DNA from 3 places in the Litorihabitans aurantiacus genome. Region 2 is predicted to be linked to each of the others. Evidence: riboswitches for the same ligand, from Rfam matches in the RefSeq annotation. Region 2 holds a riboswitch; each other region holds the start of a gene.
What was found. Region 2 has a riboswitch for S-adenosylmethionine ahead of QQK22_RS15600 (hypothetical protein). Riboswitches for the same ligand answer to the same signal wherever they lie in the genome.
Positions count from the first base shown of each region.

Region 1: linked by a shared signal. The riboswitch ahead of QQK22_RS17395 (rhodanese-like domain-containing protein) and the one ahead of QQK22_RS15600 (hypothetical protein) in region 2 are both predicted to bind S-adenosylmethionine.
Region 3: linked by a shared signal. The riboswitch ahead of QQK22_RS04195 (hypothetical protein) and the one ahead of QQK22_RS15600 (hypothetical protein) in region 2 are both predicted to bind S-adenosylmethionine.

Region 1 covers NZ_BSUM01000001.1:3,651,806-3,662,413, reverse strand. Annotated here, with positions in the region: gene QQK22_RS17405 (HNH endonuclease signature motif containing protein) at 1-1,940, shown strand, start outside; gene QQK22_RS17400 (O-succinylhomoserine sulfhydrylase) at 1,962-3,188, opposite strand; gene QQK22_RS17395 (rhodanese-like domain-containing protein) at 3,185-3,634, opposite strand; SAM riboswitch class I at 3,642-3,732, opposite strand; gene QQK22_RS17390 (hypothetical protein) at 3,885-6,026, opposite strand; gene QQK22_RS17385 (hypothetical protein) at 6,119-7,015, opposite strand; gene QQK22_RS17380 (hypothetical protein) at 7,272-7,427, opposite strand; gene lpdA (dihydrolipoyl dehydrogenase) at 7,633-9,027, shown strand; gene QQK22_RS17370 (SIMPL domain-containing protein) at 9,379-10,032, shown strand; gene QQK22_RS17365 (DNA polymerase domain-containing protein) at 10,099-10,608, shown strand, end outside.
Region 2 covers NZ_BSUM01000001.1:3,268,506-3,278,999, reverse strand. Annotated here, with positions in the region: gene QQK22_RS15635 (DeoR/GlpR family DNA-binding transcription regulator) at 1-447, shown strand, start outside; gene QQK22_RS15630 (ABC transporter substrate-binding protein) at 693-1,964, shown strand; gene QQK22_RS15625 (carbohydrate ABC transporter permease) at 2,066-3,031, shown strand; gene QQK22_RS15620 (carbohydrate ABC transporter permease) at 3,033-3,923, shown strand; gene QQK22_RS15615 (ketose-bisphosphate aldolase) at 3,961-4,884, shown strand; gene QQK22_RS15610 (hypothetical protein) at 5,164-5,778, shown strand; gene QQK22_RS15605 (hypothetical protein) at 6,285-6,707, shown strand; SAM riboswitch class IV at 6,774-6,887, shown strand; gene QQK22_RS15600 (hypothetical protein) at 6,929-7,879, shown strand; gene QQK22_RS15595 (hypothetical protein) at 7,968-8,615, shown strand; gene QQK22_RS19435 (DUF6308 family protein) at 8,902-9,318, opposite strand; gene QQK22_RS19430 (DUF6308 family protein) at 9,303-9,557, opposite strand; gene QQK22_RS15590 (hypothetical protein) at 9,567-10,130, shown strand.
Region 3 covers NZ_BSUM01000001.1:902,459-913,066, reverse strand. Annotated here, with positions in the region: gene QQK22_RS04240 (ArsR/SmtB family transcription factor) at 1-23, shown strand, start outside; gene QQK22_RS04235 (hypothetical protein) at 458-1,222, shown strand; tRNA gene QQK22_RS04230 (tRNA-Ala) at 1,284-1,356, opposite strand; gene QQK22_RS04225 (histidine phosphatase family protein) at 1,468-2,079, opposite strand; gene rsfS (ribosome silencing factor) at 2,076-2,468, opposite strand; gene QQK22_RS04215 (hypothetical protein) at 2,529-3,767, opposite strand; gene nadD (nicotinate-nucleotide adenylyltransferase) at 3,764-4,348, opposite strand; gene QQK22_RS04205 (hypothetical protein) at 4,407-4,556, opposite strand; partial or broken gene QQK22_RS04200 (glutamate-5-semialdehyde dehydrogenase) at 4,638-5,959, opposite strand; gene QQK22_RS04195 (hypothetical protein) at 6,072-7,097, opposite strand; SAM riboswitch class IV at 7,465-7,577, opposite strand; gene QQK22_RS04190 (DUF222 domain-containing protein) at 7,897-9,744, shown strand; gene QQK22_RS04185 (flavin reductase family protein) at 9,839-10,405, shown strand; gene proB (glutamate 5-kinase) at 10,541-10,608, opposite strand, start outside.

The sequences.
Region 1 (10,608 bases), 380 kb from region 2:
AGGCGTGGGCGGCCGCCGCCCAGCGCGACGCCGCGGCGGCCCTCGAGGCCCGGCAGCCGGTCGTGGAGCGGGAGCGCCGCCGGTCGGGTCGCGTCGAGATGAGGGGGAGCGCCGCGGACTCGATCGCGATGCGGCTCGGCATCTCCCGGCACCGGGCGGCGCGCCTGGTCGGCGAGGGGCGGTTGTACGAGGACGTCCTGCACCCCGTCGGCACCGCCCTGGCGCAGGGGCGGATCGACGCCGGGAAGGCGAGCGTCTTCGCCGAGGTGCTCGTGGACGCCGAGCCGGAGGTCTCGTTCGCGGTCTGCGAGCAGGTGCTGCCCGACGCGCCCGGGCTCGCGCACCAGGAGCTGCGCGCGCGGGTGCAGGCGGTGGTGGTGCAGGTCGATCCCGGTGCTGCACGTGAGCGCGCCGTGCGGGCGACCGCTCGTCGGCGTCTCGAGTCCGTGCGGCTGCTGCCCGACGGGCAGGCGTCCGTCCGCCTCGTGGCCCCGTTGATGGACGTGGCCTCTGTCCACGCGATGGCCGAGGCGGCCGCGCGAGCGGCACGTGCCGCTGGCGACGCCCGGACGCTGGACCAGCTCCGTGCCGACGCCGTCGTGGCGGTCGCGGCCGACGCGCTCGCGGCGGGGCGGATCGACGTGTGCGGGCGGGCGGGTGGCCAAGGTGACGACGGCGCTGCTCACGTTGGTCAGGCCCCCACGCTCGGGTCGCCGGCGCCCGGGGCACCGGCACTCGGGTCGCCGGCGCTCCGGGCACCGGCACTCGGGGTAACGGCGTCATCCCCCGGCGGCGCGACGGCCGGGGCCTCCGCTGAGCCGCCGCTCGTTCGACCCGCGACGCCGACCGTGCCTCCAACGCCCGACGAAGCCGACCCAGCCCCCGCGTCGTCGTCGCGGTCGGCGTTCGGGTCTGTGCCTGCGTCGGGATCGACCCTGGTGTCTGCACCAGACCCGGCATCGGCACCCGCGTGGGCGTCGACGCCGGAACCAGAACTCTTCACTGTTCCGTCGCAGGCGCTCCCCGCCGTGCGGCGCCTGGCGCGCGACGCCCGGAGGCGTTCGCGTCGACGATCGCGCGACGTGGCGTCGGAGCGCGGCGCTCCCCCGCCGGCGTCCGGGTCACCGACGGCGGCGCAACCACCACCACCTCCGCCGGCCCGCAGCCTCGCCGAGTCGATCCTCGACCCGCGACTCGAGGCACCACCGCCGTTCGTCCCGTTCGGCGGAACCACGTCCCGGCTGACCCTGCAGCTGAGCGACGCCCACCTCGCGACCCCGGACGCGCACCCGTGCGCCGCCGACGCCTACGCGTGGGAGTTCTCCCCGGCGGCGCTCGTCGACGACGCCGCCAACCCCTACGACACCTTCGAGGCACCGACCAGCTGCCGCCTCGGCGTCGACGTGCCGGCGGTCCTCGGACTGGGCCCCCTCGATCCGGTGACGGCGCGGGCGCTTGCCGTGGACCCGCCGTCGCACCTCACCGTGAGCGTCACGCCGGTCGCCGCCGGTCCCGATCACGACGACGGCCGCACCGTCGAGGTGACCGACGGCCGCACCGTCGAGGTGACCGACGGCGGCGGGTCAGCCGCAGGCCGGGCCGGGTACGTCCCCGGTGCGGCCCTCGCGCGGGAGGTGCGCGTGATGCACCCGACGTGCGTCGCGCCGTCGTGCACCGTGCTCGCCTCGGCGTGCGACCTGGACCACGTCACGCCCTGGCCCGCGGGGCACACGACCGCGGCGAACCTCCGGCCGCTGTGCCGCCACCACCACCTGGTGAAGACGCACCTCGGTCACGAGCTGACCCTCGACGCCACGGGTGCCGCGCTGTGGCGCACGCCCGAGGGGCACCGCTACCGGCGCGAGATCGGCGGAGTGAGCACGCTGGTCGAGACACCCGACACGACGCGGCCCGCCACCCGGCCGCGCGGCGCCGCCTGACGCCTGACGTCCACCAACCCCTCAGAACCCGGCGGCGAGCCCCCGCGCGAGGTCGTCGAGCAGGTCGTCCGGGTCCTCGAGCCCGACCGACAACCGGATCGTCGTCTCCGAGAGGCCGACGCGCTGGCGCCCGTCGTAGCCGGTCTTCATGTGCGTCGTCGTCGCGGGGTGCGTGACGAGCGACTTGGCGTCCCCGAGGTTGTTCGAGATGTCGATCATCCGCAGCGCGTCCAGGAACGCGAACGAGCGGTGCTTCCCGCCGTCGGGATCCTGCGGCCCGTCGAGCGTGAACGCGACGACCGTGCCGCCCGCGCTCTGCTGCGCCTTCGCGAGCTCGTGCTGGGGGTGCGAAGGCAGGTAGGGGTAGCGGACCTCGGTCACGGCCGACTGCGTCTCGAGCCACTGCGCGACCCGCAGCGCGCTCTCGCACTGCCGGGCGATGCGCAGGTCCATCGTCTCGAGGCCCTTGAGCAGCGTCCACGCGTTGAACGGGCTCATCGTGGGGCCGGTGTTGCGGATGAAGGTCTGCAGCGGCCCGGTGACGTAGTCGCGCGGACCGAGCACGGCCCCACCCATCACGCGCCCCTGGCCGTCGATGTGCTTCGTGGCGGAGTAGACGACGACGTCGGCGCCGAGCGCGAGCGGCCGCTGGAGCGCCGGCGTCGCGAAGACGTTGTCGACGATCACGACGGCGCCCGCCGCGTGGGCGAGGCGGCTCACCTCGGGCACGTCCACGATGTCCTGCATCGGGTTCGACGGCGTCTCGAAGAACACGACGTCGGTCGGCCTCGCCAGCGCCTCAGCCCACTGCGCGGTGTCGTGCGCGTCGACGTAGACGGTCTCGACGCCCCACCCGGTGAACAGCTCGTCCAGCACGAGGAGCGTGGATCCGAACATCGCGCGCCCGGCCACGATGCGCGAGCCCTGGCGCACGAGGCACGCCATCGATGCGAAGACCGCGGCCATCCCGGTCGCGGTCGCGAAGCACGCCTCCGCCCCCTCGATGAGCCGGAGCCGCTCCTCGAACGCCGAGGTGGTCGGGTTCGAGTAGCGCGTGTACGTGAAGCGGTCGAGCTCGCCGAGGAAGGCGGCCTCGGCGTCGGCCGCACGCGGGTAGGCGTAGCCCTGCGTGAGGAACAGCGGCTCCGAGATCTCCATGAAGCCGGTGCGCTCCTGGCCGCCGCGGACGGCGAGCGTCGCCGGACGGAGTCCCTCGGGCAGGTGCGAGCGCGGCTGCGGGTCGGTCATCGCTCGCCCTCCCACGCGCGCAGCGGCAGGCCCTGACCCGCCCAGCCGGGGCCGGCGTGACCCTCGACGCCCTCGAGCACGTTGTACGCCGGGCCGAACCCGGCCGACGTCGCGAGCTGGGCCGCGGCGATCGAACGACCGCCCGACTTGCACACGAACAGGACGGTCCGGTTGTCGCCGGGGGTGAGACCGGCGCGCGTCAGCGCCTCGAGGAAGTCCGGGTTCGGCCCCTGGAACGTCTGCAGCGGGTCGAGGACGGCGTCACGGTGGAGCGACGTCAGGTCCGGCACCCCGGTGTGCTGCCACTCCTGGGGGGTGCGGACGTCGACGAGGACGGCCTCGCCGTCCTGCTCCAGCGCCTCCCACGCCTCGGCGGGCGTGAGATCGCCCGCGTAGCCGTGGGTGCCGCCGTCGTGACGACAGTCGGACGATGCGGAATCGGTCATGCTCACTCCTCCATCGGGCCTGGCGGTAGCACCCGCACCCGTGACGGGGGTTGCTGCAGCGTCGTCGAGCCAGGTCTCTCAGCTGCTCTGGATGGTCCCGCCGATGGTAGCGAAGGTGTCACGAGGGTCCGACATCGGTCCGCATCCCGTCCCGCTCCGGCGCACGACGGCGCCTCCCGGGCGGGCGGCCCGCCCGGGAGACGTCGTGGCGTGCGTCAGCAGGTGCGACGCGTCGGTGGTCGACGCAGCCTCACACCGCCGAGGTCGACCGACGCGAGTACCGCAGCGCAGCCGCCCCCAGGAGGAGCAGGAGCCCTGCGATCCCGGCCGCGAACGGAGTGACGCCCGTGGTCGGGAGGGAGGACTGCTGGCTCGCGACCTGCATGGTCGTGCCGGCACCGGTGGTGCCGGTCGCGGTGATCACGCGGCCGTCGTCACTGATGAAGCCGCCGGGGGTGGTCCCCGGGGTCGTGACGTCGATCGGCGTCACCGGGGTCACCGGCGTCACCGGGGTGACGGGCGTGGTCGGGTCCGTCGGGTCCGTCGGGTCGGTCGGGTCGGTCGGGTCGACCGGGTCCGTCGAGTCGACCGGGTCCGTCGGGTCGACCGGGTCCGTCGGGTCAACCGGGTCCACCGGGTCCGTCGGGTCGACCGGGTCCGTCGGGTCGACCGGGTCCGTCGGATCCGTCGGGTCAACCGGGTCGACCGGGTCGGTCGGGTCCACCGGGTCGGTCGGGTCCACCGGGTCCACCGGGTCCACCGGGTCGACGGCGGCCGTCGTGCACTCGGCCGTGGCGTCACCCAGGAGACCGACCGCGATGCAGCCGACGTCGACAGGGACGGTCACCGGCAGCTCGATCCCGATGTCGCCGATGAGACCGCCACCGCCCGTACCGCCGCCGGGAGCCTCGGCGCCCGGGGTGGTGTCGACCGGCTGCGCGGGCGTCGTGGTGCAGTCAACCGCGGCGTCGCCGAGGACTCCGGCGGCGATGCAGCTCACGTCGACGGGCACCGTGACCGGTGCCAGCACCGAGATGTCACCGATGAGGCCGTCGTCCGAGCCCGAGCCCGACGACGACGGCGCAGCCGCCACCGGATCGGCCGGAGCAGCGGGCGACTCGTTGGACACCACCGCGGCGTCACCCAGGACACCTGCGGCGATGTCGGACACGTCCACGGGCGCCGTCACCGGCGCCACCACCGAGATGTCACCGACGAGGCCGTCGTCCGAGCCCGAGCCCGACGACGACGGCGCAGCCGCCACCGGAGCCGCGGGAGCAGCAGCCGAGGTCTCGTTCGAGACCACCGCAGCGTCACCCAGGACACCTGCGGCGATGTCGGACACGTCCACGGGCGCCGTCACCGGCGCCACCACCGAGATGTCACCGACGAGGCCGTCGTCCGAGCCCGAGCCCGACGACGACGGCGCAGCCGCCACCGGAGCGGCCGGAGCAGCGGGCGACTCGTTGGACACCACCGCGGCGTCACCCAGGACACCAGCAGCGACGTCGGACACCTCCACGGGCACCGTCACCGGCGCCACCACCGAGACATCACCGATCAGACCGTCGTCCGAGTCCGAGTCCGAGCCCGAGCCCGAGCCCAACGGCGCCACTGCCACCGGAGCGGCCGAGGCAGCCGCGGGCGTCTCGTTCGAGACCACCGCAGCGTCACCCAGGACACCTGCTGCGACGTCGGACACCTCCACCGGCACCGTCACCGGCGCCACCACCGAGACGTCACCGACCAGACCGTCGTCCGAGTGCGACGAGTCCTCCGCCACAGCGACAGGAGCCGCCTCGACCGGGGCAGCCGGAGCAGCAGCCGGAGTCTCGTGCGAGACCACCGCGGCATCACCCAGGACACCCGCGGCCACGTCGGACACCTCCACCGGCACCGTCACCGGCGCCACCACCGAGACGTCACCGACCAGACCGTCGTCCGAGTGCGACGACTCCTCCGCCACAGCGGCCGGAGCCGCCTCGGCGGGAGCTGCCGGCGCCGGAGCCGCGGGCTCCTCGTGCGAGACGACCGTCGCGTCCCCGACCGCGATCGACTCGACGTCGACGGGGACGGTCACGGGCGCCTCGACCGAGACGTCCCCGGCGAGCCCGTCGCCCTCGACCGCCGCCTGCGGCGCCTCCACCGGACGCTCGACCTCACCACCGCCGCCGACCGGCGCCTGGGGCGGGGCCTCGGCCGGGGCCGCCGGCGGCGACACCACGGCGGCGTCACCGAGGAGGCCGACGGCGACGTCGCTGACCTCCACCGGAACGGTCACCGGGACGTCGATCCCGACGTCTCCCAGCAACCCGTCGGAGGCGTGAGCCGCCCCCGCAGCTGCGGCCACCAGGCCGCCTGACACGAGCACCGTCTGCAGTGCTCGACGCATGACTACGTGCATCGATCCTTCTCCTTGACTGAGGGTGGGTGCGCCACGTGGCGCGATGTCGTCTGCCGGACGTGGTCCGGTCGCGACGACCCTCAGGCGGGAGAGACGGGGATGCGCAGGGCGGGGGCGGGCGGCAGCGCGTCCTGGTGACGCCGGGCCACGCCCACGAGAAGAAGGGCGGAGAGGGCGACGCCGCCGGCCGGGGCCGCCTCGCGCAGCAGGGTCGGTCCCGCGGAGCCGACGGCGGTGGCCGCACCACCGATCACGGCGACCGTGGCGGCACCACCCCAGGGGCTGCCTTCGCGCTCGTCGGCACCGCTTCCGCCGTCCTGCGTGGCGGTGGACGCCTGCGGAAGTGCTTCGACACCCCCGGGGCCCGACGGCGCGGCGACCGGCGTCGAGATCGCGGTACGCGGCGCGGTGGCGGAGTCGCGCGACGACGAGGCGTCGCCGGCCGTCGACGCGGCGCCGGCGTCCGCGAGCGCCACCTGGCCGGCGTCCGGCTGCGCCGGGATGGAGGGGAGCACAGGCGCGGGCAGCGGTGCGCCGGAGTCGGCGGGCGTCCCGGGCATCCCGGGGAGGCCGGGAGCGGGCACCGGCACGACGGGCGCGACCTCCTCCTCGAGCCCACCCGGCAGCGCGGGCACGAGCGGCTCGAGCACGGGGTCGACCACGCCACCGACACCCTCGACCACCGGGGTCAGGACCGGCTCGACCGCGTCGACCACGGGGGTGAGAACCGGCTCGATCGCAGCGACGACCGGTGTCACGACGCCGTCCGCGACCTGCTCGACGACGGGGGCGACCACGTCGTCGACCACGGGGGTCACGACCTCGTCCACCACCGGCGCGACCACGCCGTCGACCACCGGAGCCGCGACCTCCTCGACCACCGGCGCCACGACCCCGTCGACGACGGGAGCCACGACCTCCTCGATCGCGGGAGCTGCCACCTCGTCCAGCACGGGGGCGACGACGTCGTCGACCACCGGTGCTGCGACCTCCTCCACGAGGGGGCGACCACGTCGTCCACCACCGGAAGGGCAGCCGCCTCGACCACGGGTGCGGCGAGATCCTGCGCCACCGGCGCTGCGACGTCCTGCGCCACGGGCTCGACCACCGGCACCACCGCGGTCTCGACCGCCGGCGCAACCACCTCGTCCACGACGGGGGTCACGACACCGTCGACCACCCCGTCCACCACGGGAGCGACGACACGGTCGCCCACCTCGGACACGATCCCGCTCACGGCACCGTCGCCGCCCAGCAGGTCGAGCGCCGACGCACCCGCGGCACCGAGGCCGAGAGCCCCGCCGCGCCGGCGCCGGCGAGCAGACCGCGCAGGAGCCAGCGGCGCGCGGAGGATCCCCGCTGCACCCGCTGCTGCTCCGGCGTCGTCATCGTCTCGGCTCCTGGCCTCGTTGAACTGATCAGTCCGTCACGCACACGCAGCCCGAACGGTCCGGACCGCTCCTTCACGCTAAACGTGAGTAAGAACACATACAAGGGTGGAATGAACATTCCTAACTGCACGCTATGTGCAGGCGCATGTGAGTGCGGCCACCCGCCGACCCGCCCGACGGCCCCGCCGAACTAGGCTGGCGGCATGGCTTCCCACTTTGATGTCGTCGTCCTCGGTGCGGGCCCCGGTGGCTACGTCGCCGCCATCCGCGCCGCCCAGCTCGGCAAGTCCGTCGCCGTGGTCGAGAAGAAGTACTGGGGCGGTGTCTGCCTCAACGTCGGGTGCATCCCGTCCAAGGCGCTCCTGAAGAACGCGGAGCTCGCGCACACCCTCACGCACGACAAGAAGAAGTACGGCATCGAGGGCGACGCCACGATGTCCTACGGCCCGACGCACGCCCGCAGCCGCCAGGTCTCGGCCGGCATCGTCAAGGGCGTCCACTTCCTCATGAAGAAGAACAAGATCACCGAGATCGACGGCTGGGGCACCCTCACCGGCACGACCTCGATGGACGTCGCCCGCGAGGGCGGGGAGACCGAGAAGGTCACCTTCGACGACCTCATCATCGCCACCGGCTCCGTCACCCGGATGCTCCCGGGCGTCGAGGTGAGCAAGAACGTCGTCACCTACGAGGAGCAGATCCTCGACGCCGAGCTCCCCGGTTCGCTCATCATCGCCGGCTCCGGCGCGATCGGCGTCGAGTTCGCCTACGTCATGAAGAACTTCGGCGTCGACGTCACGATCGTGGAGTTCCTCGACCGCATGGTCCCCACGGAGGACGTCGACGTCTCCAAGGAGCTCCTCAAGCACTACAAGAAGCTCGGCGTGAACGTGCTCACCAGCACCAAGGTCGAGCGCGTCGAGGACACCGGCAGCGGCGTCAAGGTCACCGTCTCCAGCAACGGCGAGGAGCGCGTCCTGGAGGCCGACCGCCTGCTCTCGGCCATCGGCTTCGCCCCGCGCACGGAGGGCTTCGGTCTCGAGGCGGCGGGCGTGCAGCTCACCGACCGCGGCGCCATCGCGATCGACGACTACATGCGCACCAACGTCCCGAACATCTACGCGATCGGTGACGTGACGGCGAAGATGATGCTCGCGCACGTCGCCGAGGCCCAGGGCATCGTCGCGGCCGAGACCCTCGCGGGCGCCGAGACCATGTCCATCGACTACGCCTTCATCCCGCGCGCCACCTACTGCCACCCGCAGATCGGCTCGATGGGCCTGTCCGAGCAGCAGGCGAAGGACGCCGGCCACGACGTCAAGACCTCGACATTCCCGTTCAGCGCGAACGGCAAGGCGCAGGGTCTGGGCGACGCCGTCGGCTTCGTCAAGATCGTCGCCGACGCCGAGCGCAACGAGATCCTCGGCGCCCACATGATCGGCCCGGACGTCACCGAGCTCCTCCCGGCGCTCAACACCGCGCAGACCTGGGACCTCACCGCCGACGAGATGTCGCGCGTCATCTTCGCCCACCCGACGCTGGGCGAGGCTGTCAAGGAGGCCCTGCACGGCATCTCGGGCCACATGATCAACTTCTGACACACGCGCGTCCCGCGCAGCAGCACCACGACGGCGCCGCTCCCCTCCCGGGGTGCGGCGCCGTCGTCGTGCGGACCGGTCGCGGTGTGGACCGGTCGCGCCCCGGGCGCAGCGAGACGGCCGGGCCCCTGGAGGTGAGGGACCCGGCCGCCGGTTACCGCCCGACATCCGGACGGCCTCCCCCTGCGGGGCCGCCGAATATCATCACGAACTTAAGGAGCGCCTCTGACACCCACCAAACCGCCTCTTGATCCGGGTTCAGGCCACCCCGTACGAACTTGATCGCGGTTAAGAAGGTGGGGCGCGGTGCGATGCTGGAGCCCTCCACCCCGCCGTCGACCGGAGGTCACCGTGGTCCTGATAGCCGTCACCGGCGAGGCGTCGACCAGCCTCGCCGCCGAGCGCGCCACCGCGCACCTGAGGGTCGAGGCGACCGGGGCGGACCGTGCCGACGTCGTCGCCCGGGCCGCCCACCGCCACGCCGAGCTGCTCGACCAGGCCCGCACCCACGTCGCCTCGGGCGCCGCGACGGGCTGGGAGGCGCAGGACGTCACCACCGGCACCGTGCACGAGTGGGTGGAGGGCGACGGCGACCGCCACCGGCAGCGCCTCTTCCGAGCGACCGCGAACGTGCGCGTCCACGTCGTCGACGTCGCCGTCCTGGGATCCTGGCTGCTGGAGGTCGGCGCGCAGGAGGACGTCGCCGTCGACCACGTCTCCTGGGACCTGACCGAGGTCACGCGCACCGCCGCCGTCGAGAACCTGCGCGTGCGGGCGGTGCGCGACGCCGTCGCGCGCGCCGCGACCTACGCGGGTGCGCTCGGCCTCACGACGCCGCGTCTGACCGCCGTCTACGAGGACGGCCTGCGGCCGGGCGGACCCGGCGGCGGCCCGGTACCGATGATGGCGATGCGCGCCGTCGCTCACGACGGCGGGGGCGGGCTCGAGCTGCAGCCGCAGGACGTCGAGCTCACCGTGACGGTGTCGGCCGACCTCGAGGCGTAGGCACGGCGGGCACCGCCCCCGGTACCGGTCCGCTGCGATGTCGCACCGCCGCACTAGGGTGACGGCATGCCAGCCTCGGAGGCAGTCCAGCTCGATGTCCGCGGTCGTCAGGTGCGCCTGAGCTCGCCCGACAAGGTGCTCTTCGCCTCGGGCATCACGAAGCGGGACGTCGCCGAGTACGTGATCGCGGTGGGTGACGGGATCCTCGCCGCGCTCGCCGACCGGCCCACCGCGCTGGAGCGCTGGCCGAGCGGCTACCGCGAGGGCATGGTGCTGACGCAGCGCACCGGCGCGCAGGGCGACGGCTTCTACTCCAAGCGGGTGCCGAAGGGTGCGCCCGACTGGGTCGAGAGCGTGCGCATCGGGTTCCCGAGCGGGCGGTACGCGGACGAGGTGTGCCCGACCGAGCTCGCCGTCGTGGTCTGGGCGGTGCAGCAGAACACCCTGACGTTCCACCCGTGGCCGGTGCGGCGCGACGACGTCGACCGCCCCGACCAGCTGCGGATCGACCTCGACCCCCAGCCCGGGACGGACTACCACGACGCCGCGGCGATCGCCCCGCTCGTGCGCGAGGTC
Region 2 (10,494 bases):
GCCCTCGCCCGCCACCTGCCGGCGTTCCAGGACCTCGTGGTCCTCACTCCCGGCGTCAACGTCGGCCTCGCCCTCATGGAGGTGGCCGGCATCCAGGTGCGCCTGCTGGGCGGCCGCCTCGTGCCGCACATCGCCGCGACCGTCGGCTCCCCGCGCCAGCAGGGGCTCGAGGGCGAGATCGCGCACGTCGCGTTCGTCGGTGCGGGCGGGATGGATGCGGACCACGACGTCGTGGAGGGCTCCCTCGACATCGCCGAGTCCAAGCGCACGCTCATCGGCGCGTCCCGGAGACGCGTGCTCCTGGCCGACTCCGCCAAGTGGTTCACGCTCGACCGGCACAAGGTCGTCAACGTCTCGCGCTTCGACACCGTGGTCAGCGACGAGGGCATGCCCGCCAGCACGCAGGACGCGATCCGCGCGAGCGGCGTCGAGCTCATCCTCGCCTGAGCGAACCCCCTGGGCACGACGGCGAGGGCCGCCTCGTGCGGACACCTTCAGCCGATCCCGAGGCGACCCTGAGACGCCGCCGACCCCTGCGCGGGACGATGGATCGGCGTCGGGATTCGAATCGGTAACAAAGACTGGCGCTTCCGAATACCTTCGGGTACTGTCGCACTCGGCCACGTTCGTGGGGACGTTCCTTCGAACAACCTTCCTGGGGTGGCCCGCCCCATCTCAAAGAGGAGAACCCGATGCACCGCAGACTCGCTGCGCTCGTCACGGCCGGCACCGCTGCCGCTCTCGTGCTCGCCGGATGCTCGTCAGGCGACTCCGGTTCCGGTTCCGGCGACGCCGGTGGAACCGTCACGCTGGACTTCAGCCAGTGGTGGGAGGTCGAGCTGAGCGAGGGCGTCATGCGCGATCTCATGGACCGGTTCGAGGAGGAGCACCCGGGGATCGAGGTCAACCTGATCTCGAACCCGTACTCCGCCACGGTGGACCTGCAGACCTCGGCCGCCGCGACCGGCACGCTGGCCGACATCGTCGCCATCAACGGCGCGAGCGTCTACGACCTGCAGGACCAGGGCGCGATCACCGACCTGAGCGCGCTGATGGAGGACGCGGACTTCGACCCCGCCGAGCTCGTCAGCAACGACCAGATCGACGGCGTGACCTACATGGTCCGCGCGCTCAACTTCGCCTACCCGATGTACTACAACGTCGACCTGCTCAACGACGCCGGTATCGACGAGCTGCCGACCACGTGGGACGAGTTCGACACGGCCGCCGCCGCGGTGACCGACCCGAACAGCAACGTCTACGCCTGGTCGCTGCCGATCAACGTGCAGTCCCCGGCCGGCTTCGACTCGCAGTCGTGGCTGTGGGCCTCCGGCGACCGGATGCTGAAGGACCGCCAGGCGAACTTCGAGACGCCCGAGGTCGCGGACTGGCTCGAGTTCCTCCAGGGCCAGTACGACGGCGGGTACGTCACCCCCGGCGCGTTCACCCAGCAGGAGCAGCAGAAGGTCGAGGAGTTCACGGCCGGCCGCAACGCGTTCATGATCGGCTCGCTGGCGCACATCTCCGGCATCCGCGAGGCCAACCCGGACCTCAACTTCTCGATCGGCTCGGTGCCGGCGCGCGAGGGTGAGTCCTCGGGCATCGCGGGTGCGAGCTGGGGCCTCGGCATCGCCGAGAACAGCGAGCACAAGGCCGAGGCGTGGCAGCTCATCCAGTGGCTGCTGAGCGAGGACGTGAACTCCGAGCTTGCCGGTGAGGCCACCGGGTTCCCCGGCAACGTGAACTCGGTGCCCGGCTTCGTCGAGGGCGACGAGCTCTACCAGCTCGCGTTCGACGTCTACTCCAGCAGCGAGTTCGTCACCGAGCTCGAGGGCCTCCCGCTCGCGCTGGACCTGAACCGCAACCTGAACGAGAACCTCGTCCGACTCCTCCAGGGTGAGGCGGACGTGCCCGAGACCCAGGCGTCGCTGCAGACGTACTGGTCGGGCGTCCTCGACGGGTAGCCCCTGACGCCGGTGGGTGCGGGCGATCCCCTTGCCGCCCGCACCCACCGGTCTCCACCCCCGATCGGCGCCCGCCGATCCGTCCGACCAGCGGAAGAACGATGTCAGCGACGACAACTCGACCCATCCCCGCCCCGAACCCGCTGCCGACGCCGGGCCCGGAGCGCCCCCGCACCGGCCCGCGCACACGCCGGTGGTGGCGGACCAGCCTCACGGCCTACGGCTACATGTCCCCGACGCTGCTGGTCATGCTCGTCATGATGGCCGTGCCGGTCGTCATGGTGTTCACGTACTCGACGCTCTCGAACGTGATCATGGTGCGCGACCCGGAGTTCGTCGGCCTCGAGAACTACGCGACGCTGCTGGGCGACCCGATCTTCCGCAAGGCGCTGGGTCAGACGGGGGTCTTCACCGTCACCTCGGTGGCGCTGCACCTGCTGCTGGGCCTCGCGTTCGCGATGATGCTCAACAGCGGGCTGCTCCCCCGGCTCGCCGCCTCGCTGTTCCGCGTCATCTACATCCTGCCGTGGGTGTTCACCGCCTCGATCGTGGTGATCCTGTGGCAGCTGCTGCTCAACCCCAACGGCGTCATCAACTACGTGCTGGAGACGCTGAACCTCATCAGCACCAAGGTCGAGTGGTTCTCCAACCCCGACCTCGCGCTCGGCTCGGTCATCTTCATCAACGTGTGGGCCGGCTACCCGTTCTTCATGATCAGCCTGCTCGCCGGCCTGCAGGGGATCCCGAGCGACCTGTACGAGGCCGCGGCGATCGACGGCGCGGGGTGGCGCGCGAAGTTCTTCAGCATCACGATCCCGCAGCTCACGCCGATCATCCTGGCGATGGCGATGCTCGACTTCATCTGGAACCTGCAGCAGTTCCCGATCATCTTCCTGGCGACGGGCGGTGGGCCGTTGAACGCCACCGAGACCATCGCCACATACACCTACAACCTGGCGTTCTCGAAGCGGCAGTTCGCGCTCGCGTCCGCCAGCGGCGTGATCCTCTTCCTGATCTCGGCGATCGTCGCCCTGTTCTACGTGCGCCACCAGAAGGCGAGGGACTGACATGACTGCCATCGCGACGTCGCGCGGCCGTTCCGCGACCACGGGCCGGCCCTCGACCGGGCGCCGGTCCAAGGCCGCCCAGAAGGTCGGGCTGTGGATCGGGCTCTCGCTGGGCGCCCTGTTCGCCGGGTTCCCGGCGCTGTGGATGCTGCTGAGCTCCATCAAGCCGAACACCGAGATCTTCCAGTACCCGCCCACGTTCCTGCCGGACACGTTCACGCTGAACGCGTACACCGGGATCCTCACCAACCCCGAGAAGCTGCGGTTCTTCACCAACAGCTACACGGTGGCGCTGACCGTCGTCGCCCTCACGCTGTTCGCCGGGATCATGGCCGGCTACGCGCTGAGCCGGTTCCAGTTCCCGCTGAAGAGCCTGGTGAACACCGTGGTGATCTCGGTGCAGGCCGTGCCGCCGATCACGCTGCTGATCCCGTACTTCGGGCTCGTGGTGTGGCTGAAGCTGTACGACACCCTGTGGGCGCTGATCCTCACCTACATGGTCGCGACGATCCCCTACGCGATCCTCATGATGACCGGTTACTTCAACACGATCCCGAAGGAGCTGGACGAGGCCGTCAAGGTCGACGGCGGAAGCTCGCTCCGCGCGCTGTGGCAGGTGCTCGTGCCGGCCGCGCGCCCCGGGATCGTCTCGGTGGGCGCCTACACGTTCATGGTCGCGTGGAACGAGTTCCTGTTCGCGCTGACGCTGACGCAGAGCCGGTCCAACCGCACCGTGCCGGTCGGGATCCAGCTCCTCATGGGCGAGCACTCGTTCCAGTGGAGCGAGATGATGGCGATGAGTGTGCTCGGGAGCGTGCCCGTCCTCGTCCTGTTCCTGTTCTTCCAGCGACAGTTCGTCAGCGGCATGACCGCCGGCGCCGTCAAGGCCTGACCCGGCTCCCGCCGCACTCGAGAGAAGAGACCACCCCATGCTGTTCACCGGAAGCGACATCGTCGGCACGGCCTACGAGCGCGGGTTCGCCGTACCCGCCTACAACATCAGCGACTTCGGGATGCTGACCGCCGTGCTCGCGGCCAGCGAGGAGGTCGGTTCGCCGGTCATCCTGCTGATCCACCCCGACGACTGGGAGTTCGTGGGCGACCACTTCCTCGCCTCGGTCTTCGCGATGGCCCGCTCGGCCTCGGTGCCCGTGGCGGTCAAGCTCGACCACGGCGCCACGGTGGAGCAGGCCGCCGCCGCGCTGCGGCACGACTTCACCTCGGTGATGATCGACGGGTCGCTGCTGCCGTTCGAGCAGAACGTCGCGCTCACGCACAAGGTGGTGCAGATGGCGCACCTCGTGGGGGTCTCGGTCGAGGGTGAGATCGGCACGATCGGCCCGCGTGACCCCCGCTCCCTGGCCGAGATGCAGGACTTCGTGTTCGCCGACCCGGCCCAGGCCAAGGAGTTCGTGGACGACACGGGCGTGGACATGCTCGCCGTCGCCGTGGGAACGGCGCACGGGGTGTACCCGCCCGGCTTCGTGCCCGAGCTCAAGCTCGACCTGATCGAGCGGATCACCGACGCCGTGCGGATCCCGCTGGTGCTGCACGGCGGATCCGGCGCGGTGGACTCCGAGGTGTCGGAGGCCGTGAAGCGCGGCGTGGCCAAGGTGAACATCTCGGCCGACATGAAGACGGCGTACTACGCCAAGCTGCGCGAGGTCCTGGCCGACCCGGCCCAGCGCGAACCGCTGGACATCTGCCCGCCGGCGCTGGCTGTGGTGCGGGACGTGGTGCGCCACAAGGCCGAGGTGCTCGGGGCGGTGGGCGGGGCGGACGACTACGTGTACCGGCCGGCAGGTGTGGGGGCTCGGCGGTGGGTCGAGGGGAAGGCGACCGTGCAGCAGTAGGGGGCTGTTCCGGGGGCTGGTCCTTCGCGACTGTTGCGCTCGGCACGGATGCGAGTTCGTATCCGTGTCGGGCGCAACAGTCGTTCGGCTATCCGGGTCCTGCGTCCTCGTCGATGCGCGGGAACGACGGCGCAGGGTCAGTTGCGGTCGTCGCGCGGGGGGGCCGCGGACCTCATCGGCGGTGTGGTCGCTGTCCACAGATCGGGCACCGGGTCTGGTCGGGCGGGGTCGGGGTGCCCTACTCTCGGCAGCAATCTGGAGGCGTCAGGGGGCGGAACCATGACCAGAGGTGGGCGCTACGCGCGCGTGGCAGCGGGGTTCGCTGCGTTCGGGATCGTCGTGGGTGGGGTCACCGCCTGCTCGCCGGACGAGGAACCGGAGCCGACCGAGAGCTCGACGTCGGCGGAGCCCACGGAGACGGCGACCGAGACACCGAGCCCGACGGCGAGCGAGACAGAGACTCCGACGCTCACGCCCGAGGAGCAGAACATCGAGGCGGCGAAGCTGACCGTCGTCGAGTACTACGCCGCCCTCGGCCGTGTCGGTGCCGCGAGCTACGCGACGTGGCAGGAGGAGCTCGCCCACTTCTGGGGGCCGGACCTGCAGGCGCCGCTCACGTCCTACTACGAGCAGATGGCCGCCACGGGAGAACGGACCGAGGGCGACGTGGCCCTCTCCTCCTTCCAGGTCACCCTGCCCGCGAACCCGGAAGACTTTCCGATGGCGGATGCGGTCGTCTGCGTGGACTCCTCAGCCGTGACGTCGTTCGAGGCGAATGGTGAGCAGAGCGAGCGCCCGAGCACCCGCTTCCCCACCCAGGTCAGGCTGCAGAAGCAGTCCGACGTGTTCTGGACCATCGAGGAGATCGAACCCCAACCCGACCAGACATGCTGAGAAGTCGCGCTCAGGCCCTCGCTGCTGTCGTGCTCCTCTTCATCGGGGCAATGGTCGTGGCGCCGACGCCTGACGCGGCTGCCGCCGAGATCTGCTGGGAGCGGAAGGACCCGGTCACGGGTGAAGTCTCGACGGGTTGCTACGACGACGGAAAGCCGGGCGGCCCGCCACCGCCGGACGGCGAGCCCGCACCTACCGTCCCGCGAGTGTGCGAAACAGGGGGTCGGACAATTCCGTGCGAGACGTACGCGGGGTCCTGGACGGGGCGCTGCTATGCGAAGCCAGCATCGCCGCAGCCAGCACCGGACGACCCCGCCTGGGCGGGTAGAACCGACGGAATCATCGTCCAGTGCACTCCGTACGTCTGCCTCGTTTCCCTGGGTGACACGATCGCGGAGTGCCCGACGGCCGAGATGTACTGGGCTGAGGCCGCTCGCACGGTAGACGAAGAGGCCGTCGCCCGGCAGGCACTGACACAGCTCGACCTCGACCCCATCACCCTCGGGATGGCCCCGCGCCCCAACCTGGCCGACCCCAACGTCCTCATCGGCGCCCCCGCCTACTTCTGGGCCGAGGGAGGGCCTGCCGCGATCGGGCCACTGTCCGCCGCGGTCGACGAGCAGGGCATCACCATCACCCTCGATGCCACCCTGGACGACGTCATCTACGACACCGGCGACGGCACCACCCTCACCTGCACCCGCGACCAGATCGCCACCCCACCAGCCACCATGAGCCTCCAGGACGAGCCCGACTGCGGCCACCACTGGACCACCCCTGGCACCTACACCCTGACCGCCACCAGCAACTGGACCATCACCTGGCAGGGCCCCACCCAGAACGGCACCTTCGACTACGACCTCGAGAGCGCCATCGACGTCCCCGTCACCGACCGACCCACCAACCTCACCACCAACAAGGGCCCCTGAGACCGGGGCTCGCAAGAAGCGCGGCACACCGCGCCGATGTCGGCACCCCGTGGCACAGTGGTGCCCGGTCACGAGGACCAGCGCCAAGCCCTCCGGCTCGCTGGCCAGCAACCGCGCCGCACGGCACGGTGCTCCCGGAGCAAGACCCGCCCGCCGCACCCGCGATGGGAAGTCGTGCTCCGCCGTCGCCCGCGCCGGCGCCCGTCCGTGAGGACCCCACCGTGCCTGACCTCGTCCGCGCCCCCATGCACCACGCCGACCACCCCGACAACGCCTGCCTCGAGGCGTTCGTCCCCACCTCCGTCCTCGCCGCGCCGTTCGGGCACGACTGGGAGGAGCTGCCGTGGCCGTTCGAGATGGCGATGATGGAGTCGCCCGAGTGGATGCTGCTCCATCACGCCCGCCGGCTCTTCGAGGATCCGTTCACCACAGACGCGACGCCGGAGACCAGCGCGTGGCTGACCTCGATGGTGAGCCGCGACGTCGTGCTCGACTGGGTGCCGGGTACCGGTTTCGTGCGCGTGCCGCGTCGGCCGGGGATCGACGTCGGGCTCGTGCGGCGCCGCGACCCCGAGCCACGGCCGTGCGAGCGTGTGATCGGCCTGGACACCGGCAGCAGCGGTTGCCGCGTGCACGGACTCGCCGTCGGCTACCCCCGCGAGGTCCCGGGTGGCTGCCGGCTCGTGTCAGCGCGCGTGTGCGACATCTGCTGGCGCGTGGCCCACGCGCAGCTGCGGCCGCGGCCCGGGGTGGCGATCCGGTGGACGCGGGAGTGCCTGCGGTGCCGCGCCGCCGTCGACGCGCTGCCGAGGTGGGTTCCGCGGCCGGTGCAGGGTGCGCAGCGACTGCTCGCCCAGCGCCACGCCTCCCGGGAGCTGATGGTCGCGATGGGGCGGATGGTCGACGGCGATCGCGCCGTCGTGCCGTGGGCGGAGCGGTTCGGGCCGCAGGGACGGGTGACGCAGGCGGTGCTCGACGGCGGAGGCTGGGCCCCGCCGTCGCCCGAGCCGGTCGTCACCTGGCGCGCGTGGTCGAGCGCGCACCCGGCGTCCGCGGAGGCGTCGGCGCGGTCGGTGGTCGCGATGTTCGAGCGGTCGCTGCCGGAGGGGATGGTGCTCGGGGTGGACGCGGCGAGGCTGGCGGGGATCGTGCGGTGGGAGATGGGTGGCTGAGCGCGGGGCACGAAAGCCGTTCGTGGCGCCGCGCCTCCGAGCCGTTACGTTCGAGGGGGATCGGCACGCACCTGACGACGGAGACGACATGACGACTCGATCCCAGGCCGGCTCACGACCGTGGCTCGGATGGCTGGGGTGGCTCGCCGCGGCCGTGCTGACGATCCTGCTCGTCCTCACGCTCACGGGCCGCTTCGACCTCTCGGCGCCGACGGTGACGACCGACCGGGTGACGCGCGACGTCTCCGTGCTCGACGCCGTCGAGACGGAGGAGCAGGTCGTGCTGCTGACGCTCGGGATCCAGGGCCTGCTGGAGGAGAGCTCGACCGGTGAGGTCCTCGGGATCACGATCCCGGGCAGCGCGCGCTCCTCGTTCATGCGCTACGAGTTCAGCGCGCTCGCGGGCATCGAGGGCGAGGACGTCGCGATCGAGGAGACCGGCGAGGGCGAGTACCTCATCACCATCCCCGAGTTCGTCCTCATCGGGCACGACGACGAGAGCTTCGAGCTCGTCGTCGAGAACAACGGGGTGCTCAGCTTCGTCACCCCCGAGATCGACGAGGTCGAGATGGTCGGCACCATCCTCGACGGCGGGGTCGAGCAGGAGTACCTCGACAGCAACGACGAGCTGCTGCGCGAGCAGGCGATGGCGTTCTACCGCGGGATCGTGAGCGGGATCGACCCGGATGCTGCGGTCGCGTTCGAGTTCGCGGAGGGGGCTGGCGGGCGGGACTGAGCGGGCGGGGCCGGCGTCGGGCGGCCGGCTGTCACGCTCGAAGGTCGCGGCCTGACAGTGCGCCGCCGACGACGTCTCAGCGTGGACCGATCCATTGGAGTGGTCCGGTTATGAGCTCTTTATGGGCGGCAGAGCATGTCCAGCGTGACGGTCGCGATGGACCACCGAACCGCTGCCACGCGCGGAAAACTGCGCATCAGCGGCGGCTCGACCGCCTACGCCAGTCATGCCCCCGACTCATAACTTTGAGAAGTTATGGGCCCCTGTCACGGGCCTCGGCAACCCCCTAAAGCTCCGCGTGGGCTGTCCTCGCCGACTCCGGGACGCTGGAACCGTGCTTCCCCTCCATCCATACGACGACGTCGAGGACCCGCAGCAGTGAGACGCTGCCATCCACGCCAGCACTCCTGCGCAGCGCAGCGAGGTGCTGAACGAGCGTGGGGTCCGCGAACATACCCGCCCAGGCGCTCCACTGGTCACCGCTGTGAGGCGCTCCGAACTGCGTCCTGATGTGCTCGTCATAGATGGGAACGAGGTGGGGGCGCTTGCGAGCCAGGAGCTTGCTGGTGCGCACCGGACCGAAGGTGCGGACTTTCCTCACCTCGACCCAGGTCTGTAGGAGCAATTCGGACTGCAGGATCTTCCGGCCGTCCGGAAACTCAAGACTCGCACGGCTTGGGATCTGTTTCAGGAGGCCCGCGATCGCAGCGCCGGCCCTCCCCCGAGGAGCTCGCGCGCCGCCGCTCCCTGGACCGGAACCGAGAGCATCGCCAGCGCCACCAGATCCTCCGAGGTAACCCGGTTTGGATCGACCCTGTCTCCACCGACCTCCTCGAAGTAGGACCCGGAGTAGTCGCTTCCGGCGAAGTATCGCAAGAGGTGCCGACGCGCGTCGCTCTGGCGGCTGGGGCTGAGAATTGATGGACGGGTCCACGGCGACATGGCCCGATCGTGGCACGCCCCTCAAACTCCCGCATTCGGGCGGACCCCGAGCAGCTGTCGCCCCTCTCCCCTACGGTCGACACGTGCGCCCGATCCTCCGCGACCACACCCCCCGACGGCCGCGTCACCGGCGACCCCCTGCCCCTCGCCCTCGGGGTCGGCGTCCAGCCAGAGACCGTCCCCGTCCTCGAATGCGCCCTCGCCGGGCACCTGCTTGACGGCGAGCTCGTCCTTGCCGTCGTGCGCGTCGCGGACACCAACTGGGAGATGTACTACGTCCTCACCTCTCACCACGCCGCGCGCGTCGCCCTCAGCAGGGACGACCAGACCGACAATCGCGACGCCCGCATCGTCACCTGCGCCTACGAGCACATGCGCAGCGGCCTCGTCGACGTGCGGCTCGACACCGGCGAGCAGGTCGACCTCGGCCCGCTCGCCCACCCCCGCGACATCCACCTCATCCACTCCGGCATGTCGAACCTACGCATGCCCGAGGGCTTCGATGGCCGTCACGTCTTCGCGGAGTCCGACGCCGTCCGTACGGCGGGCGTCGTCCTCTCCGAGCTGCACTGACGACCGCCTCAGCCACTTCGGATGTGTTCCGCTGACTACATGAACCCTGGCGCGTGTGCGGTTCGTCGCAACCACATGGCCAGATGACCAGACACCAGCCGGCTGGATGAGCTACGTTGAGGGCCGTGCCTAACAATGTTGCTGAAAACGGCGACGTGTACCGAGTTCATCGCGACGCCACCCTCGATGGAGATGACACGAAGACATCACGCCCGGTCGTGTGCGTTTCGATGTCACCTCACGACCCCGTTGCCTGGAAGGGCCTACCGCGCATCACCACGACGTCGATGCCCGGCGACCTTCCCAGTCCTGCAACGCCCGACATGCCCTTCACTCGAGACGGCCACTGGACCCTCCGCTTTCT
Region 3 (10,608 bases), 2.4 Mb from region 2:
GGACGCCGTCGGACGAGGGCTGACGGCCGGACCGCCTCCCTCGGGCGACGGAGACCCGTTCCCCGCGCCGACGAGGCGCCCTCTAGGGTGTTCGGCGTGGGACTTCGAGGTACCGGACGCCCCCGGTGACGCCGCAGCAGGCGGCCGAGCACGCCCGGCAGTGGGAGGCCAGGGCGGCGACGGCGCGGAGCGAGCAGGAGCGCGCGGCGGCGCTGGCGTCGGCCCGGGGGTGGTGGCAGGAGCACCACCGGCTGAGCGCGCGTGCCGGCCGGGCCCCCTGGGCCGCTCCACCACAGCAGGCGTACCACCCGCAGTCGGGCGCACGACCGGCGCCCCACGCGTGGCAGGGGCGTCCGCCCGCGGGGTCGCCCTACCGTGGCCACGCTCACCTCGCCCAGGGCTACCCGGGCTACGCGAGTGGCGCGGTGGCACAGCGCCGCGGGGGTCCGGCTGCGCCGTGGCCGCGATCGTCGTGGCTGCCCTGGCGGTGGTCGCCGTCCTGATCGGGACCTTCCTCGTCCGTGCCGTCGGCACGGATGCGGCCGACCCCACCGAGCCACCTACGGGCCCGACGTCCCCACCGACCGCAGCCCCGACGACGGATCCGCCCCCGGCCACGACAGAGCCGCCGAGCACACCCACCACCACCGAGCCGCCACCTCCGCCTCCGCCGACGGCCGAGGAGGTCTTCCGCAGCGGCGGGTGGGAGCAGCCGCTGCCCGACCCGGTCCCGCTCGGCGCACCGATCCCGGCGTTCGACGACGAGTACCGCAACCCCCAGGACTGGTTGGCGAAGGACGGCGTCACCGGGATCACGGTGATCCCGACGGACGACCCGTCCCTCAACTGCGGACTGAACCACCCGGACGCGGGTACGTGGACGGTCGCCGGCTGCTACAGCACCTCCCACCGCGACGTGATCTTCGTCTGGTGGAACAGCGACAGCGTGCGGTCCGAGCGCGCATTCCTCGTCGCACACGAGTACAGCCACTGGATCCAGTGGAACAACCACTTCGACGTCATGCACGCCGCGAGCCAGCAGGGGTTCAACGAGAACCCGGCGTGGTACGAGGCCACGGAGTCGGACGCGAGCTGCCGCCTGCTGAGCTGGGGCGGCTACGACGAGGCCATCGTGGCGAACTCGTCCTCGCCCTGCACGACCGACGGCTGGTACGAGGGCTGGCTGGAGGACGCCGGACGCTCGCTCGGGATCCAGTTCTAGGGTCCACCCGCCTCCGGAATGCGAGAAGGCCGCCCCGACAGGGACGGCCTTCTCGACGATGTGGAGCATAGGGGATTCGAACCCCTGACCTCTTCCATGCCATGGAAGCGCGCTACCAACTGCGCCAATGCCCCGTGCCGGCGAACCAGCCCGTGCCCCGCAGGGCTCGATCATCTTACGTGGGCCGAGCCGGATCGACCAAATCGGCGTCGTTGCAACGATCCGAGCCTGGCCGCCGCACGCCGTCAGGCCCCGACGTTGTGCGCGCCCAACCGCCACCCCGGCTCGCGCTCCGTGGCGGTCAGCACGGACCAGTGGCAGTTGCCGAGCCCGCTGATGCCGCCCCAGTCGTCGGCGTCGAGCCCGAGCATCGCGGTGATGCCGGCGGCGATGCACGCGCCGTGGGCCACCACGAGCAGCGTGTCGTCGCTCGAGAGCGCGGACGCGGCGTCGGCGACACCGGCGGCGAAGCGCACGCCGACCTCGCCGCGCCGTTCGGCACCGACGCTCTCCGGGTGGCCGCCGCCGCGCCACAGCGCGTAGTCGTCGGGCCAGCGCTCGGCGATGACATCGCCGTGCAGGCCCTCCCACTCGCCGAAGTCGCGCTCGCGCAGACGCGGATCCGTCGTCACGGGCAGCTCCAGCAGATCTGCGACGGCGGCAGCCGTGTCGGCGGCGCGGGAGAGGTCGGAGGCGACGATCGCCGTCGGGCTCAGACCCGCGACGACCGACGCGGCCTCCGCGGCCTGGGCGCGGCCGGTCTCGTTCAGCGGGATGTCGGTCTGCCCCTGCAGCCGCATCGCGACGTTGTAGTCGGTCTGCCCGTGCCGCAGGAGGACGACGGTGCCCGCCGTCACAGGCCCTGGTCCGCCCGACCCGACTCGCGCACCTCGGCCGGCAGCTCGATGACCGGGCAGTCGCGCCACAGCCGCTCGAGCGCGTAGAACTCGCGGTCCTCGGAGTGCTGGACGTGCACGATGATGTCGCCGTAGTCCAGCAGCACCCAGCGGCCCTGGGCGACGCCCTCCTTGCGCACGGCCTTGACGCCGCGCGCGTGCAGCGCCTCCTCGATTCCGTCGACGATGCCGGAGACCTGGCGCTCGCTCGAGCCGGAGGTCACGAGGAACGCGTCGGTGAGCACGAAACGCTCGGAGACGTCGAGCGCGATGATCTCCTCGGCCTTCTTGTCCGCGGCGGCGATCGCAGCGGCGATCGTGAGCTCGACGGCGGTGGGGGTGGCGGGCACGCGGGACTCCTGGGGTAGGAACTGGATCGCTCCCAGTCTACGGGCGCGTGCCCGTGCGACTCAGGAGATGAGGAAGAAGACTCCGACGCCCAGGGCGACCCCGACGAGTGCGAACCCCACGATGGCGGCGAACGTCTGCCAGAGCGGGCGCCGCTCGAGCTCGCGGTCGAGGTCGACGACCTCCTGACCGGCGGTCACGGGGTCGGGCACGACGTCGAAGACGCCCTCGACGTCGGGCACCTGCGCCTCGCCCGGCAGTGGGACGGCGGCGCCACGGCCCTCCCCCGTCACGGACTCCCACGCGTGGGTCCCCGCGGCGGGCTCGACGTCGGCACGGCCGACCGGCGACACCGGGCGGTCCACGTCCGAGCGGCCGGCGCCGAGCACGGAGCGGCGCGCGGGCGCCACGGTGGCCGGCTCCGGTGCGGCCGTGGAGCGGGGCGGGACGACCGGGGGCACGACGGCGTCGTCGCCCTCGGTGCTCGGTGACGACGGCGTGAGCGGCGCCGAGGTCGCGCCGGACCCGGGGCGCGGCTGCTCGGGCGCGGGGCTCGCCGGCACCGGGGCCAGCGACGCGCTCCAGTCGATGGGGCCGGTGACCTCGACCGGGGAGTCCTCGGTCGCGCGCGTGGAGGTGACCCCGCTGAGGGCGCCCGTCTCGTCGACCCGTCGGATGCCCTGCGCGGCCGCGGGCGTGCGCACCACGGGGCGCGACGGCGGCACGCGCTCGCCGCGGCCCGCGGGGCCGGCCGGTCCCTCGGTCCGGCGGTCGCGCATCGAGCGGCGGTTGGGCGCGCTGCCCGACGGCGTGGCGTACGCGTCGTCGTCGGCCGGGGATGTCGCGGGCGCCTCCCGAGCGGGCGGGACCGGCGGGAGGGAGGCCGTGCGATCGGCGCGCGCGACCCGGACCGGCGCCACCCGGGCCGCGGGGGCGCTCGGGGTCGACTCCGGCTCGGCGTCGGGCGCCCCGGGGGTCGGTGCCGGGCCCGGGGCGGCCGGCGTGGGGACGTCGAGCACGGGGGCGTCGGGCACATCGGAGGCGCCGTCGCCCGCCGTCCCTCCCCGCTCGGCCTCCTGCTCGCGGAGGCGACGCTCGCGCTGCTCACGGAGCTGGCGACGCGACAGCACGGGTGCGGCGACGCCGTCGCCCTCCTGCGCCTCGTCCCCCGGGACCGCTTCGAGCGACCCGGTGGTCGCCGCCGCCTCGGCGGCGGCGCGCTGCGCCTCGAGCCGTCGACGGCGACGCTCCCCCACCACGCTGTCGGGGCGTTCCGGCTGCCCGGGCTGATGGGTGCTCACGAGGCGCCTCCCTGGGGGTCGGGCTGGTAGAGACCGTGCTTGCTGATGTACTGCACCACGCCGTCCGGCACGAGGTACCAGACCGGCTGCCCGGAGGCCACGCGCTCGCGGCACGCCGTCGAGGAGATCGCCATCGCCGGCACCTCCAGGAGGGAGACGCGGTCGCCGGGGAGGTCACCGACGTCGAGCACGTGGCCCGGGCGGGTGACGCCGATGAAGTGGGCGAGGTCGAACAACCGGTGCGCCTCCTTCCACGACAGGATCTGCCCCAGCGCGTCCGCGCCCGTGATGAAGAACAGGTCCTCGTCGGGCCGCTGCTGCGTCAGGTCGGTCAGCGTGTCGATCGTGTAGGTCGTCCCCGCACGGTCGATGTCCACCCGCGAGACGGTGAAGTCGGGGTTCGACGCCGTCGCGACCACCGTCATGAGGTAGCGGTGCTCGGCCGGGGCGACGCGGCTGGCCTCCTTGAACGGCTGCGTGCCGGTCGGGACGAAGACGACCTCGTCGAGGTCGAACCGGCTCGCGGCCTCGCTCGCGGCGACGAGGTGGCCGTGGTGGACAGGGTCGAACGTGCCACCCATGATCCCGGTCCGGCGGCGCCGCGCGTCGCCGTCGCCGCGTGGGTGCGGCGTCACCGCCTCAGCGGCGACGCGTGCCGACGCTGCGGAACGCGTAGGTCGCGAGGAGCAGGAGCATCAGGATGGCGAACGCGAGGCCGCCGTAGAGCCACGGGTTGGGGCGGTGGACCTCTTCGGCCACCTGAGCCAGAACCAGCAGTGAGCTCGTCATCAATCTCTTCCTCTCGCGCGGCACCGTGCCAGCGCCCAGTCTCGCACGTCGCCGCGGCCCGTCAGGAGTCCGTCGGGGTCCTCAGGGTCGGACGTGCCCGTCGCCCTGGACGATCCACGTGGTGGTGGTCAGCTCCGCCAGACCCATGGGACCGCGCGCGTGCAGCTTCTGCGTGGAGATGCCGAGCTCGGCGCCGAGACCGAGCTCACCGCCGTCGGTGAAGCGGCTGGAGGCGTTGACCATGACGGCGGCCGAGTCGAGCTCGGTGCTGAAGCGGTGCGCCGCGGTGACGTCGCGCGTGCAGATGACCTCGGTGTGGCCCGAGGAGTACGTGCGGATGTGGTCGAGCGCGGTGTCGAGGTCGTCGACCACGCGCACGGCGATGTCGAGGCTGAGGTACTCCGTGGCCCAGTCCTCGTCGGTCGCGGCGACGACGTCGGCCCCCTCGGGCGCGAGGGCGGCCGCGTCGTCGTCGGCGTGCAGGCGCACCCCGGCCTCGGTCAGCGCCGCGAGCGCGGCCGGCAGGAACTGCTCGGCGGCGCTGCGGTGGACCAGCAGCGTCTCGAGCGCGTTGCAGACCCCGACGCGCTGCGTCTTGCCGTTCAGCAGGATCGCGACGGCCTGCGCGACGTCGGCGCCCTCGTCCACGTAGAGGTGGCAGTTGCCGACGCCCGTCTCGATCACGGGCACGGTCGACTCGCGCACGACCGTCGCGATGAGGTCCGCCCCACCCCGGGGCACGACGACGTCCACCAGCCCACGGGCGCGCATGAGCGCCACTCCCCGGGCCGCCCGTGCTCGTCGATGCTCGCGACGGCGTCGCGCGGCAGCCCCTGCGACTCCAGCGCGTCCTGCAGGACGGCGACGATCGCGGTGTTCGAGGAGGCGGCGGCCGAGCCGCCGCGCAGCACGACGGCGTTGCCGGACTTCAGGGCGAGGCCCACGACGTCGACCGTCACGTTCGGGCGCGCCTCGTAGATCACGCCGACGACGCCGAGCGGCACGCGCGTCTGGCGCACCCGCAGCCCGTTCGGCAGGGTGCTCCCGCGCACGACCTCGCCGACCGGGTCGGGCAGCGCCGCGACGTCGCGCAGCGCCCCGGCGATCGCGGCGATCCGCTCCGGGGTCAGGGTGAGGCGGTCCAGGAGACCGGGGCTCATGCCACGCTCCCGCTCGCGCGCGACGTCGACGGCGTTGGCCGCTACGACCTCGTCGGCGCGGTCCACCAGTGCGTCGGCCATGGCGTGCAGTGCGGCGTCCTTGGTCGCGCGCGTGGCGCGAACCAGAGCGCGGGAGGCGACCTTGGCGGAGCGGGCGACGGCATGGACGGCGTCGGTCACCGACGTCGCGCCCTCGGTGGGGCCCTCCGCGGCGCGGGGGGCGTCGGTCTCGATCACGGACATGCCCCCAGGGTAGGGCGCGCGCGGGTGCGGGCGATCGGTGGTCAGCAGGTGGTCGTCGGGTGGTCTGGCGGCGGGAGGTGGACCGGGCGTGCGGTCCACCTCCCGCGGATCGTCAGCGGGACGCGGGCGACGCCGGACGCGAGGTCGCGGCGGGGGCGGGCTCCGCCGTCGTCGACCCCGCGACGCCGAGGAGGCCGCGCTCGCGCAGCTCCGGCGCGAGCTCGGCCGCGAGGGCGTGGACGTCGGCGGGGAGCGATCCGGGCTGGATCACGAACCCGTCGACGGCACCCTGGGTGAACCAGTCCTCGAAGACGTCGGCGACGCCGCGCGCGGTGCCCGCGACGGTGAGCTGGTCGCGGTCCGACGCGCCGGCGAGGTCGCGGATGAGGTCGGCACGGAAGAGCGCGCTCGGGGCGTCCTGCGCGATGACGGTGACGGCGTCGACCACCACGCGCACGTCGTCGGGGTTGCGGCCCGCCTCGAGCGCGGCCGTGCGGATCGCGTGCCGGCGGCGCGCGGCCTCGACCGGGCTGGAGACCGTGAGGCGCACGACGTCGGAGTGGCGGCCGGCGACGACGGCCGTGGTCGCCTCGGTCGGCGCGGTCACGATCAGGGGTGCGCGGCCGCCGGTGGCCGCACCGGGCGTGCCGTTCCAGACGCGGCGGACCTCGGCGTGCACGCCGCCCGCCGTGACGCTGATCGGGAGCTGCCAGCCGGCACGGCCGCCGCTGCGGGCGTGGATGCCGGCGACGGCGCGGGCCAGGCGCACCGGGTCGAGGAAGCCGGCGGGGAGCGCCGGGACGACGACCGGGCCGTCGGCGAGCGCACCGGCGGCGGCGAGGCGCGAGGCGATGACGGCCGGGTCGAGCCAGGCGTCGGGGCGCGGGGCGTCGTCGAGGCGGAAGGACTCGCCGAAGGTCAGGAGGTCGACGCCGGCGGCGCGAACCAGGTCCACGTACTCGGCGACGGCGGCGACGTCGACGCGGTCACCGGTGGCGGCGCCGGGGCGGGCGAACGTCGAGGCCTTGGCGCCCAGCGACGTGAGGTCGAGGCCGAGGTGGAGGTGACGGCGCGAGGGCTGGTTCGGGTCGGGCTGGCTGGGCTGGGAGGTGTGCTGGTTCGAGCTGTGCTGCGACATGGTTCGAGGTCCTCTCCCCGCGGGGCGGGGTCATGTGTGACGTGTGGACCGTCCGGGGCCGTGGTCGCGCCGCGGGCTCTGTGCACCGGGCTCGCGAGGGGCGAGGCGGGGTGCTGCGGGCGGGCGCGGTGACGCGGGACGGGATCGCTCCGTGGGGCGGAGCCGGGGCACGACGGCAGGATGCTGGCCTGGCCAGCGGTGGAGCTCCGGCGGACGCGTGGTCCGCGGGATCTTCCGGCCGCCGTCAGCGCATACACGGGTGCGCGGTGAGCGCACCACACATGAGGGTGGTGGTGGAGCGTCGCAGGGGAATCATCTGCTGAGCCGTGACCATCGGACTTCTTCCTCGTAGCTTCCGCGAGATGCGGACGAGCGCTTGCCCTGACAGGTAGTCAGGGCCTGGTCGTCACCCGGGGCACCCCACCGCAGGTGGAGGGTTGCCGACCAGCAAGCCGGGGCTGAACGCTGGTACTCAAGACCGTGATGATGACGCTACGGGGGGTTTGGTTGCCGTGTCAACCTCGAGGGTGCATCGGTGGCGGGAGTTATCCCCAGAGTCCGCGGAGACCCACTCGATGTCAGTGCTCGGAGGTATCTTGGCAACAGGTGTTCGACAGGGGGTCGGCACCGGGCTGAGGCGCCGAGGGGGTGGACGATGGTCGGGGTTCTCGAGGTTCGGGCGGAGGCACGGGGCGATGCAGCTCCGGACGCGCCGACGACCGTCGGGGCCACGGAGGCGCGTGTAGGTGGTGGCCGTGTCGCGGGCGTCGCGGATGGCAACGGCGGTGGGCGCGCCGGGGTGCGGACGGCCGCCGATCGACCCTCGTCGCTGGCGCACCACGCCGACGCCCTTCTCACGCATCTCGGCGCCCTCACCTCCGCCGTCGCGGACGAGACACACACCCCTGCGGAGCTGCGGCACGCGCTCGACGCCGTGGACCGCGCGGTCTCGCTCCTCGGGCTCGTGCAGACGCGTCTCGCCGGCGCCGTCAAGGCTGCCGAGATCGCGCGAGACCCTGCGGTCGAGCGCGACTTCGCCCTGCGTCGAGGGCTCGCCACGCGCCGTGGCCGAGGCCAGGCGCTCGCGGAGGACGAGCTCGGGCGCACCCTCGACCTCATGCCCGCACTGTCCCGAGCCGTCGCCGACGGCGGTCTGACCATCGACCACGCCCAGGCGGTCTCGTCCGTCCTGTCCCGCACCGGCGACCGCGCTCGGCGCGAGCTGGGTGCGCACGCGGAGGAGATCGTCGAGGCCGCTCGCGAGCTCGACGTCCCCGCGCTCAGGCGTGTGCTGCAGCGTCGCGCGGCCGAGCTCGAGGCGGACGCCGCCGACCGGTCCTTCGCGGGTGCACGCCACCGTCGGTACCTGCGCCTGGTGGCGCGGGCGGACGGTGTCGAGCTGTCCGGGTTCCTCGACGTCGTGGCGGGCGAGACCGTCCGCACGGCGCTGGAGGCCGTCACACCCGTGCCGGCGGCCGACGACGAGCGCTCCGGTCAGCAGCGCACCGCCGACGCGCTGGTGTCGTTGTGCGATCGCGCGCTCGGAGTCGGGGTCGACCGCGCCGGTGCGCAGCTGCGGCCGCACCTGAGCGTCCTGCTGCGGGAGGAGACGTGGGCGGTCCTGTCCCGGCGCCGCCGCGAAGGGACGACCGGTACGAGCGGAGGTACGCCGTTGGGGGTTCGGGGTGACGCGCCCGGCGCGGCGCCGCCCATCGACGAAGATGCGACGGCGCGAACGCCCGTGGCTGGAGCAGGAGCCCACGGCCGGATGACGGGCGCGGCGATCGAGCGCAGCGGACTCGATGCTCCTCCCCCGCTGGCCCAGCTCATGGATGGCACGTTGCTGCCGTTCGCCGCACTCGAGGTGCTCTCGTGCGACGCGGTGCTGCAGCGCACCGTCCTCGACCCGACCGGTGAGCCGCTCGACCTCGGCCGCGCGGAGCGGACGTTCACGGGCCCGCTCCGGCGCGCCGCGCTCGTCCGCGACCGGCACTGCCAGTGGCCGGGATGCCGGATGCGCGCGTCGTGGTGCGAGGTTCACCACCTGACGTACTGGTCGCACGGCGGCGGAACGGACCTGGGCAACGCCGTCACGCTCTGCTCCGCCCACCACCACCGTGTCCACGAGCAGCGCGCGCGTATCACGTCGGTGCACGGCGGGTTCGAGTTCACCGAGCCGGGAGGTGTCGCGATCGGAACCACGACGCGCCTCCACGACGACCTGCTCGTCCCACGGTCCCGACCGCCGTCCCCGATCACCGCGGTAGGCACGTCCCCGCCGGAGGCCAGACCCCTACCGGTGGGCACGTCCCCGCCGGAGGCCAGACCCCTACCGGAGGCCGCGTCTCCGCCGGAGGCCACGTCCCCGCCGGAGACCAGACCCCTACCGGTGGGCACGTCACCGCCGGAGGCCACGTCCCCGCCGGAGGCCAGATCCCGGCCGGTGGGTGACCTGTCGGGCAGCGCGTCCGGTTCCTCGCCCCCGACCCGACCCCGGCTCGACTTCGGCGACCCACCGTTGCTCATCGACACCGACAGTCCCTCCGTCGGTGATCCGGCGCGACGTCCTGCCACGCCTGCGGGCGAGGGCGAGACCACCCCTGACTCGTCGGTGTTTCCCGCAGGGTGTCCGGCACTCCTGTGGTGATCACACTCGACCTGTCGCACCCGGAACCGGTCCGGATGGTGGACGAGGTGAAGGTCACGGGGTTCGGCCACCGAAGTGGACGTACGGTCGAGGGGTGGCTGCCCACCCTGATGCTCCCGCCGAGCCCGCCGTCGCCCCCGTGACGTCGCCGACACCGCTCGACCCCCGCGCGTTCAAGGACCTGTTCCGACTGCACCCGTCGGGCGTCGCCGTGGTGACGCTCTCCGGACCCGACGGCTCCCCCGTGGGCTTCACGGCGACGTCGGTGATCTCGGTCTCGGCGGCGCCCGCCGTGCTCGCGTTCTCGATCACGTCGATCTCGTCGTCGTGGCCGGCGCTGCGGGAGGCGAGCTCCGCCGTCGTGAGCTTCCTCGCCCACGACCAGGCAGACCTCTCCGTGCGGTTCGCGACGCCCGGGATCGACCGGTTCGCCGACGTCGCGCTCACCACGCTGCCGACGGGTGAACCCCGCCTCGCCGAGGTGACCTCCTGGGCGCGCGTCGAGATCCTCGACCGCGTTCCCGCCGGCGCGAGCTTCCTCATCACGGCGGCCGTCACCGACGTGCACGACGAGGCGACCCCGGCCCAGGCCGACCAGCCCCGCCTGGTCTACGTGGACCGGACCTACCACCGCACCGGCGAGCACTCGCAGGTCGGCTGATCACCTGCCTCCGGCGGGGTTCGCGTCGACGTGTGACCACCTGCTCCGCGTCGGCGTCGGCGGGTCAAAGGGGCGGCGGGTCGAAGGGGCGGCGGGGTCGCACCAACCGTCTGACTCGAGCGGTTGCGGCCGCGCTCAGCGGCGCGCGACCACCACGAGGTCGTCGCGGTGCACGACGGCGCGGTCCCGCCCGTCGAACTCCT